DNA from 4 places in the Bradyrhizobium quebecense genome. Region 4 is predicted to be linked to each of the others. Evidence: predicted binding sites of a transcription regulator. Region 4 holds the regulator's gene; each other region holds the start of a gene.
The links. Region 4 encodes HrcA, which represses chaperone genes, less so after heat shock. Its sites were predicted from a motif close to GTTAGCACTCNCNNNNNGNGAGTGCTAAC; they were not measured.
Positions count from the first base shown of each region.

Region 1 (2,199 bases), 1.5 Mb from region 4:
CATCGCCTTGCGGCGATCGCCGAAGCCCGGCGCCTTGACGGCGGCGACCTTGAGGCCGCCGCGCAGGCGGTTGACCACCAGCGTCGCCAGCGCCTCGCCCTCGACGTCCTCGGCGAGGATCAGGAGCGGACGGCCCGACTGCACCACGGCTTCCAGCACCGGCAGCATGGACTGCAGGCCGGTCAGCTTCTTCTCGTGCAGCAGGATGTAGGCATCCTCGAGCTCGGCGGTCATCTTCTCGGCGTTGGTGATGAAGTAGGGGCTGAGATAGCCGCGGTCGAACTTCATGCCCTCGACGATGTCGACCTCGGTATCGAGCGACTTGTTTTCCTCGACGGTGATGACGCCCTCGTTGCCGACCTTCTGCATCGCCTGCGCGATCATCTTGCCGATCGCGGCATCGCCATTGGCCGAGATGGTGCCGACCTGGGCGACTTCCGAAGAGGAGGCGACCGGCTTGGCACGCTTCTCGATGTCCTTGATCACGGCGGCGACCGCGGTGTCGATGCCGCGCTTGAGGTCCATCGGGTTCATGCCGGCGGCGACCGCCTTGGCGCCCTCGCGGACGATGGCCTGCGCCAGCACGGTCGCGGTGGTGGTGCCGTCACCGGCGGTGTCGTTGGTCTTGGAAGCGACCTCGCGCAGCATCTGCGCGCCCATGTTCTCGAACTTGTCCTCGAGCTCGATCTCCTTGGCGACGGTGACGCCGTCCTTGGTGATGCGGGGAGCGCCGAAGCTCTTCTCGATGACGACGTTGCGGCCCTTCGGGCCGAGCGTGACCTTCACGGCATTGGCGAGCACGTCGACACCGCGCAGCATGCGGTCGCGGGCGTCTCCGGCGAATTTTACGTCCTTGGCAGCCATTGATTTGAACTCCTGGAATGTCTGTGAATTGCTTGCCGCTCGCTTTGCGCGTCATTGCCGGGCAAAAGCACGAAGTGCGTCTTCGTGCTCGGTGACCCGGCAATCCATCGCCCTCGTGAGTGTCTTGGGAAGCGTGATGGATGCCCGGGTCAAGCCCGGGCATGACAGCGGAGCGAGCGTCGCGTTTCTCGAATTGGTCGTGGCCTTACGCCAGCACGCCCATGATGTCGGACTCCTTCATGATGAGGAGCTCCTGGTTGTCGAGCTTGACCTCGGTGCCCGACCACTTGCCGAACAGCACGCGGTCGCCGACCTTGAGGTCGATCGGGATCAGCTTGCCGGCCTCGTCGCGGCCACCCGGGCCGACGGCGACGATCTCGCCCTGCGACGGCTTCTCCTTGGCCGAGTCCGGAATGATGATGCCGCCCTTGGACTTCTCCTCGGCATCGATACGCTTGACCACGACGCGGTCATGCAGTGGGCGGAAGGTGGATTTAGCCATGACGTTCCCTCTTGGAGGCTCGGTTTCAGGTCCGGTTCATCGAGACCGGCGTTGAATGCCGGTCCGGTCGGCGCCAGGCAGGACGCCCGGCGCATTTAGCAATCGTGGTGCGAGAGTGCTAATTGTGCGCCGGGAAATATGGCTTGGCGCAGTTTCTGTCAAGCAAACGGGTTAAGGCCTTGGTGAGGCCAATATAGGATGGTGGACCGGAAACCAAATCGTAGCGATGACGTAATTTTGTCAGACGTCATTGCTCCGCCTTAAGTTTTACGCTTGGCTGCATGACGGGTGCGGCCGGGAGATAGTTCGGGGGATGCATATGATCAGGTCACTCAACGCGCGATTGGTCGCACGGTTCGCGGCTGTTTCGGCGCTGACGACACTTTTGGGGGCGTGCGGCAGCATGAGCCTGCCGTCGTTGTCGTCGAACCCCGAGCCGGGGCCCGTCGAACCGGGGGTCGCCCCGGAGATGCCGGCGAGCATCCGCCCCGACGAGATCGTTGGCCGCTGGGGCCTCGCCTCGTTCCAGAATCCCGCCGACCGCGCCCGCACCGAGGCCGCCGCACGCGGCCAGTGCAAGCAGCCTTACGTGATCGGCGCCGGCCAGAACGGCGGCGTCATCATGCATCTGGCCGACCAGGCCACCCCGCAGGAACTGCGGCTGAAAGGTTCCCCGAGCGGCAAGAACTATATCGGCCCGCCCGGACCTGTGCCCGGCGAGCAGGACCGCGAGATCATCTCGTTCGACGGCCGGGTGTTGATCACCCGCTTCGTCGACAAGGACGCCGCCACCCGCTACGGCAACATGGTCTACGTCCGCTGCGCGCCAAGGG
Region 1 covers NZ_CP088022.1:5,421,581-5,423,779, reverse strand. The annotation lists gene groL (chaperonin GroEL) at 1-864, opposite strand, end outside; gene HU230_RS26145 (co-chaperone GroES) at 1,070-1,366, opposite strand; gene HU230_RS26140 (hypothetical protein) at 1,686-2,199, shown strand, end outside.
Region 1: HU230_RS26145 (co-chaperone GroES) is a predicted target of HrcA. The motif match lies at 1,461-1,489, and genes of this name have one in related genera.

Region 2 (2,199 bases), 3.6 Mb from region 4:
AGATCCCGGCACATGCTCTGATATCCTCGCGGCGCTGGACCGGCTCGACGCCCGTGCCTTCGTCTATATTGGCGGCAATGACACGGCCGGAACGCTCGAACTGCTGCGTCAACAGTCAAGTGGCCCCTGCCATTTCGTGCATGCCCCCAAGACGATCGATAACGACTTGATGGAGAACGATCATGTCCCCGGCTTCATCTCGGCCGCCGCCTTCGTCGCCAACGCCCTTGTCAGCATCGATCTCGATTTTCGCGCCATGCCCGGCATCCATGTGGCCATCGTTATGGGCCGTCATGCCGGCTTTCTCACCGCCGCCGCAGCAGGCTGGCAGCAATCGCCCGACGATGCCCCGCATCTGATCTACACACCGGAACAGCCGTTCTCGGTTCCCCGGTTCCTCGACGAGGTCGAGGCGGTTTATGCGCGCCTGGGCCGCTGCATCGTTTCGATGTCCGAGGGCGTGCAGGACGAGATGGGTCGGCCTCTCACCGAGGCGCTGGCGGGCGGGGCGGTCGAGCGCGACGCCCATGGCAATCTGCAATTGACCGGCGGCGATCTCGGCATCGAAATCCAGAAAGCGCTGAAATCGCGCTTTCGCAAGGCAAGGGCGCGCGTCGATACGCTAGGCTATCTACCACGCGGATATATCGGCGTGATCGACGAAACCGACCGCAAGGAGGCTTTCGCTGCAGGCGAATTTGCCGCGCAAAGCGCCTTAACCGGCAGTGGCTCGGTGGTGCTACACTATGACGGCGACCGCATCGAACCTCAGCTCGTGCCGCTCGAGCGTGTGGCTGGCAAAACGCGTCATATGCCGGACGACTTCTTTGCTGGCAGCAGTGCCGTTTCGGCTGAGGGACGGGGCTATTTTCGGCGGCTTCTACCCACACGGCCCGATATCTTCCTGCCGTTCGTGTGAAAATTCCGGATAGGGCATTCTCAACGTGAGGCTCTCAGAAGTGCGATCTGGATCTCCCCCGTCACCCGTCGCCGACGGTTGATTTCGGCTATGACGTCGCAGACTACTGCGTTGTCGATCCACGCTTCGGCAGTCTGGCAGACTTCGACGATCTGCATTGCCAACTTACCGGCCGGCCCGACGACTGGATGATGCCTGGCACGGCGTCGACGATTTGTCGGAGCTTGTATTCGCTATCCCGAAGGGTTTCCTCGGCGCGCTAGCGTTCGGTCAAATCGAGCACGAATGCCACCGGTCTATCAGCATGTCTATTTCGCCTGCTATCAATCGTACTAGGGCCTCGTGCTCAAGGGACTCGAGGTAAAGTCTAACATCCTGGGCCGAAGCCCTTGCGGGCCAGTGTTGTAGGCTTATGTGAAGAGCGACCAGCACTCGCTCATTGCGACTGCCAATCCAGAAAAATAAATCACAAAATCCAAGGAGGATCGCATGAAATTTCGTCCGCTCCACGACCGCGTGGTGGTCAAGCGCATCGACGCCGAAGACAAGACCGCAGGCGGCATCATCATTCCGGACACTGCCAAGGAAAAGCCCTCGCAGGGCGAAGTCATCGCCGTCGGCCCGGGCGGCCGTGACGAGGCCGGCAAGCTGATCCCGATCGACATCAAGGTCGGTGACCGCGTCCTGTTCGGCAAGTGGTCGGGCACCGAGGTCAAGATCGACGGTGTCGACCTCCTGATCATGAAGGAGGGTGACATCATGGGCGTCCTCACCGACGTTCCCGCCACCAAGAAGAAGGCCGCTTAAGCGTTTAGCCCGTTTCCTTATTATAGGGGTGGGCGCAATCGGCATCTCGAAGGATGAGGTCGTCATTCAAGTCTTCAGCCCTCAAGGACCCGCGAAGTAGCGCGAACTTCGGGGCCTGACCAGTCGAAAAGGAAGATCATTATGTCAGCCAAAGAAGTCAAATTCGGCGTCGATGCCCGGGATCGCATGTTGCGCGGTGTCGACATTCTCCATAATGCGGTGAAAGTGACACTCGGTCCCAAGGGCCGCAACGTGGTGCTCGAGAAGTCGTTCGGCGCTCCCCGCATCACCAAGGACGGCGTCACTGTCGCCAAGGAGATCGAGCTCGAGGACAAGTTCGAGAACATGGGCGCCCAGATGGTGCGCGAAGTCGCCTCCAAGTCCGCTGACGCGGCCGGCGACGGCACCACCACCGCGACTGTGCTTGCAGCTGCGATCGTCCGTGAAGGCGCCAAGTCGGTTGCCGCCGGCAT
Region 2 covers NZ_CP088022.1:1,770,289-1,772,487, forward strand. The annotation lists gene HU230_RS08180 (diphosphate--fructose-6-phosphate 1-phosphotransferase) at 1-919, shown strand, start outside; partial or broken gene HU230_RS08185 (alpha-amylase family glycosyl hydrolase) at 962-1,074, shown strand; gene HU230_RS08190 (co-chaperone GroES) at 1,409-1,726, shown strand; gene groL (chaperonin GroEL) at 1,868-2,199, shown strand, end outside.
Region 2: HU230_RS08190 (co-chaperone GroES) is a predicted target of HrcA. The motif match lies at 1,344-1,372, and genes of this name have one in related genera.

Region 3 (2,199 bases), 3.1 Mb from region 4:
TCGACGTCTTCAGCGACGATGACCAGCGGCTTGCCGGTCTGCACCACGGCCTCGAGCAGCGGCAGCAGCTCGTTCAGCGAGGAGAGCTTCTTCTCGTTGATGAGGATGTAGGCGTCGTCCATCTCAACGCGCATCTTGTCGGCGTTGGTGACGAAGTAGGGCGAGATGTAGCCGCGGTCGAACTGCATGCCCTCGACGACGTCGAGCTCGGTCTCGAGCGACTTGGCTTCCTCGACCGTGATCACGCCCTCGTTGCCGACCTTCTTCATGGCGTCGGCGAGGAACTTGCCGATCTCGGCATCGCCGTTGGCCGAAATGGTGCCAACCTGGGCGATCTCCTCGTTCGAGGTGACCTTCTTCGAGTTCTTCTGGAGGTCCGCAACGACGGCTTCGACCGCGAGGTCGATACCGCGCTTCAGGTCCATCGGGTTCATGCCGGCGGCAACCGACTTGGCGCCTTCACGCACGATCGCCTGGGCGAGCACGGTCGCCGTGGTGGTGCCGTCGCCGGCCGCGTCAGCGGACTTGGAGGCGACTTCGCGCACCATCTGGGCGCCCATGTTCTCGAACTTGTCCTCGAGCTCGATCTCCTTGGCGACGGTGACGCCGTCCTTGGTGATGCGGGGAGCGCCGAACGACTTCTCGAGCACGACGTTGCGGCCCTTCGGACCGAGAGTGACCTTCACCGCATTGGCGAGGATGTCGACGCCGCGCAGCATCTTGTCGCGCGCATCGACGGAGAATTTGACTTCTTTAGCTGCCATCTGAATTTTTCCTTGAGATTTACCTGGGAGGGAAAGAGGCGCTTAGGCCGCCTTCTTCTTGGAAGCGGGGACGTCGAGCACGCCCATGATGTCGCTTTCCTTCATGATCAGCAGGTCTTCGCTGTCGATCTTGACCTCGGTGCCCGACCACTTGCCGAACAGGACGCGGTCGCCGACCTTGATGTCGATGGGGATCAGCTTGCCAGCTTCGTCGCGGCCGCCCGGGCCGACGGCGATGACTTCGCCCTGCGAGGGCTTTTCCTTGGCGCTGTCCGGAATGATGATGCCGCCAGCAGTCTTCTCTTCGGCGTCGATACGCTTGACCACGACGCGGTCGTGAAGCGGACGGAATTTCATGCAGTCCTCCTAAACGTTTGCGGATGCTGTAGATTTTTGGAGTGTTAGCAGTCCAGCCCAGCGAGTGCCAGACTGGCTGTGCAGGAGATAGGCCAAGCCTTGGCGGCGGGCAAGTGGCTCTAGCAGAAAAATTGGCACTCGCGAATGACGGCTGCCAGCATCATTTCGGCATCCTTAATGCCGCCCCGCAGGGGTCGCCGGGGCTATTAGCAGATGCGGTAAGCTGCTGCTAACGCAAGAAATTTCAACAACCTATTAAACATTTAGGCTTGAGATGGGTTAGTCGCGTGCGTCACATTTCTCTCATGTGAGCGCATCCATTGCCGGTGGTCCGGCGGGGGTCGGCCGCCATGTGAATGCGCTCCGTCACAGGAGGTTGGCATGGTCTCGCGAGTTGGTGGGGTTGTTTCCGACGATTTCCGGAAGCAGTTGCTGGGGTATGGATTGACGACGGCGCAAATCCTGTATCGGATGCCGGACCATCCCTCGTTGCTGCAAACTTATGTCTGGCAGAACTACGACCTGTTTCCGAGATTTCCGGCGCTGCGGGATTTCCTCGCCTTCTGGCAGGAGAAGCTCGAGGGCCCGCTGTTCTCGGTGACGGTGGCGCATTCCAAGCTGGTCAAGCCGGCCGAACTGCGCGCCGTCGACGGCGTGTTCCGGCTGCATTGATCCGCACGGGGGCAAGGCGCGCGCTCTGCGCCTTTGCCCACCTCGCGCGGCGCGACTTGTGTTAGCCTTCGCCCGTCACAAAAAGACGGGAGGCGAACAATGGCCAAGAAGACGGCATCGAGATCCGCAGCCAAGACCGCGGTGAAGAAGAAATGGTCGGGGCTTGGCGCCGGCGCCAAGAAATCGTCCGCGAAATCGTCCGCGCGCAAGGCCATCAAGTCGAAGGGCCGCGTCACCGCGGCCAAGAAGAGCGTGCCGAAGACGGCAACCAAGACAGCAACCAAGGCGCGGCCGAAGCAGCGCGTTGCCATCAGCCATCACCGCGAAGAGGATTTCAAGGCCGACGGCCTGCGCGCCTACGCCAAGTACCGCGACCTCGGCATTGCCGCAGCATCCCATGGCCTCG
Region 3 covers NZ_CP088022.1:3,863,611-3,865,809, reverse strand. The annotation lists gene groL (chaperonin GroEL) at 1-764, opposite strand, end outside; gene HU230_RS18775 (co-chaperone GroES) at 807-1,121, opposite strand; gene HU230_RS18770 (usg protein) at 1,503-1,793, shown strand; gene HU230_RS18765 (cupin domain-containing protein) at 1,893-2,199, shown strand, end outside.
Region 3: HU230_RS18775 (co-chaperone GroES) is a predicted target of HrcA. The motif match lies at 1,165-1,193, and genes of this name have one in related genera.

Region 4 (2,199 bases):
GAGGTTCTCCATCTCGGCCAGCGTGCGCAGCGTGCGGTCCTTCGCCTCGGCGAGTTCCTTGGCCAGCGCCTCGGCCGATCCCACCTCGGGATCGTCGGGCATGATGTAGGGCTTCGAAACCACGGGCTCACCCGTCGGCGCCGAATTCTCGGTGTTGTCATTGGCCCGGTTCGGATCGGTCATGGCTTGCCTTCTCGAAAACTCGCGTCGGTTCAAATCTTGGGGATTGCTTGCCGGGATATCGTGCTTTGGGCGGCGAAAATCAAGCGTAACATACCGGCTCCGGGAACAGGCACCTCCGGCTTGGGCAACGAAAACCCGTCAAATGAAAGCGAAATCCGCTCCGGTCAGCCGCCCAGCATCTTGCTGACGATGCGCGCGGCATAATCCACGGTCGGAATCACCCGCGCATAGTTCAGCCGCGTCGGCCCGATCACGCCGAGCACGCCGACGATCCGGCCCTGGGCGTCGCCGTAGGGCGCGATGATGGTGGAGGAACCCGACAGCGAGAACAGCTTGTTCTCCGAGCCGATAAAGATCCGCACGCCCTCGCCGCGCTCGGCACGGCCGAGCAGATCGATCACGCCGCGCTTGGTCTCGAGATCGTCGAACAGCGACTTGATGCGCTCAAGATCGTCCAGCGCATGCAGATCCTCGAGCAGATTGGCGTGGCCGCGCACGATCAGCTGGCGGTCCTCGTTCGCGCCGCCGGACCAGCTCGCGATGCCGGCCGCGACGACCTTTTGCGTGAGCTGATCAAGCTCGGCGCGGTTTTGCGTCAATGCCGTCTCGAGCTCGAGCCGCGCTTCGGCCAGCGTCCGGCCGCGGATCCGCGCATTGAGGAAATTGGTCGCTTCGGTCAGGGCCGAGGACGGCACGCCCGGCGGCAGCGCCAGCACCCGGTTTTCGACCTGGCCGTCTTCGCCGACCAGCACGACCAGCGCCTTCTCCGGCTCCAGCCGCACGAATTCAATGTGCTTCAACCGCGCATTCGACTTCTGCGTCAGCACCACAGCCGCGGCACGGGTCAGCCCCGACAGCCGCGTCAGCGCTTCGCCAAGCGCCGCCTCGACCGACTGCGCGCGATCGACGGCCGCCAGCTGGGTCTGGATCGATTGCCGTTCGGCCTCGGTGAGGTCGCCGACCTGCATCAGGGCGTCGACGAAGAAACGCAGGCCGAGTTCGGTCGGCAACCGGCCCGCCGAGGTGTGCGGCGCATAGATCAGGCCGAGCTGCTCGAGGTCCGACATCACATTGCGGACCGAGGCCGGCGACAGCGGTAATGCGATCAGGCGCGAGATATTGCGCGAGCCGACCGGCTCGCCGGTCGCGAGATAGCTTTCGACGATTTGACGAAAAATGTCGCGCGACCGCTCATTGAGCTGGGCGAGCCCGGCATGCGGCGCGATCAGGCCGATCGGATCGTGATGAGTCACACTCCAGTCCCTCACAATTGCTGTCTAATTTGTCGATCCGGGAGGCCGGTGACAAGCATGCATTCACCCCCTTGATACCGGGACGTTACCGGGGCCGAAAACCCTTGCCGCTGCCCCTTCCCCCTCCTACAAGCACGGCCAACTCATTTTCTCGGAATTCTGGAGGATTTCCAATGCGGCCAAGCCGCCGTGCGCCCGATGAACTGCGTCCCGTGTCGCTGGAACGCGGCGTCGTCAAATATGCCGAGGGTTCCTGCATGGTGAAGTTCGGCGACACCCATGTGCTGGTGACCGCCACGCTGGAAGAGCGGTTGCCGCCGTGGCTGAAGGGCCAGGGCCGCGGCTGGGTTACCGCCGAATACGGCATGCTGCCGCGCGCCACCCTGGAACGCACGCGCCGCGAGGCCTCCGCCGGCAAGCAGGGCGGCCGCACGGTCGAGATCCAGCGGCTGATCGGCCGCTCGCTGCGCGCGGCCGTCGACCTCGAGGCGCTCGGCGAGCGCCAGATCACGGTCGATTGCGACGTTATCCAGGCCGATGGCGGCACCCGCACCGCCTCGATCACCGGTGCCTGGGTGGCGCTGGCCGACTGCATCAACTGGATGAAGACCCGCAACATGCTGAAGAGCAACGTGTTGCGCGACAACGTGGCGGCGATCTCCTGCGGCATCTACCAGGGCACGCCGGTGCTCGATCTCGACTATGCCGAGGACTCCGAGGCGGACACCGACGCCAATTTCGTCATGACCGGCGACGGCCGCAT
Region 4 covers NZ_CP088022.1:6,932,337-6,934,535, forward strand. The annotation lists gene grpE (nucleotide exchange factor GrpE) at 1-183, opposite strand, end outside; gene hrcA (heat-inducible transcriptional repressor HrcA) at 348-1,436, opposite strand; gene rph (ribonuclease PH) at 1,610-2,199, shown strand, end outside.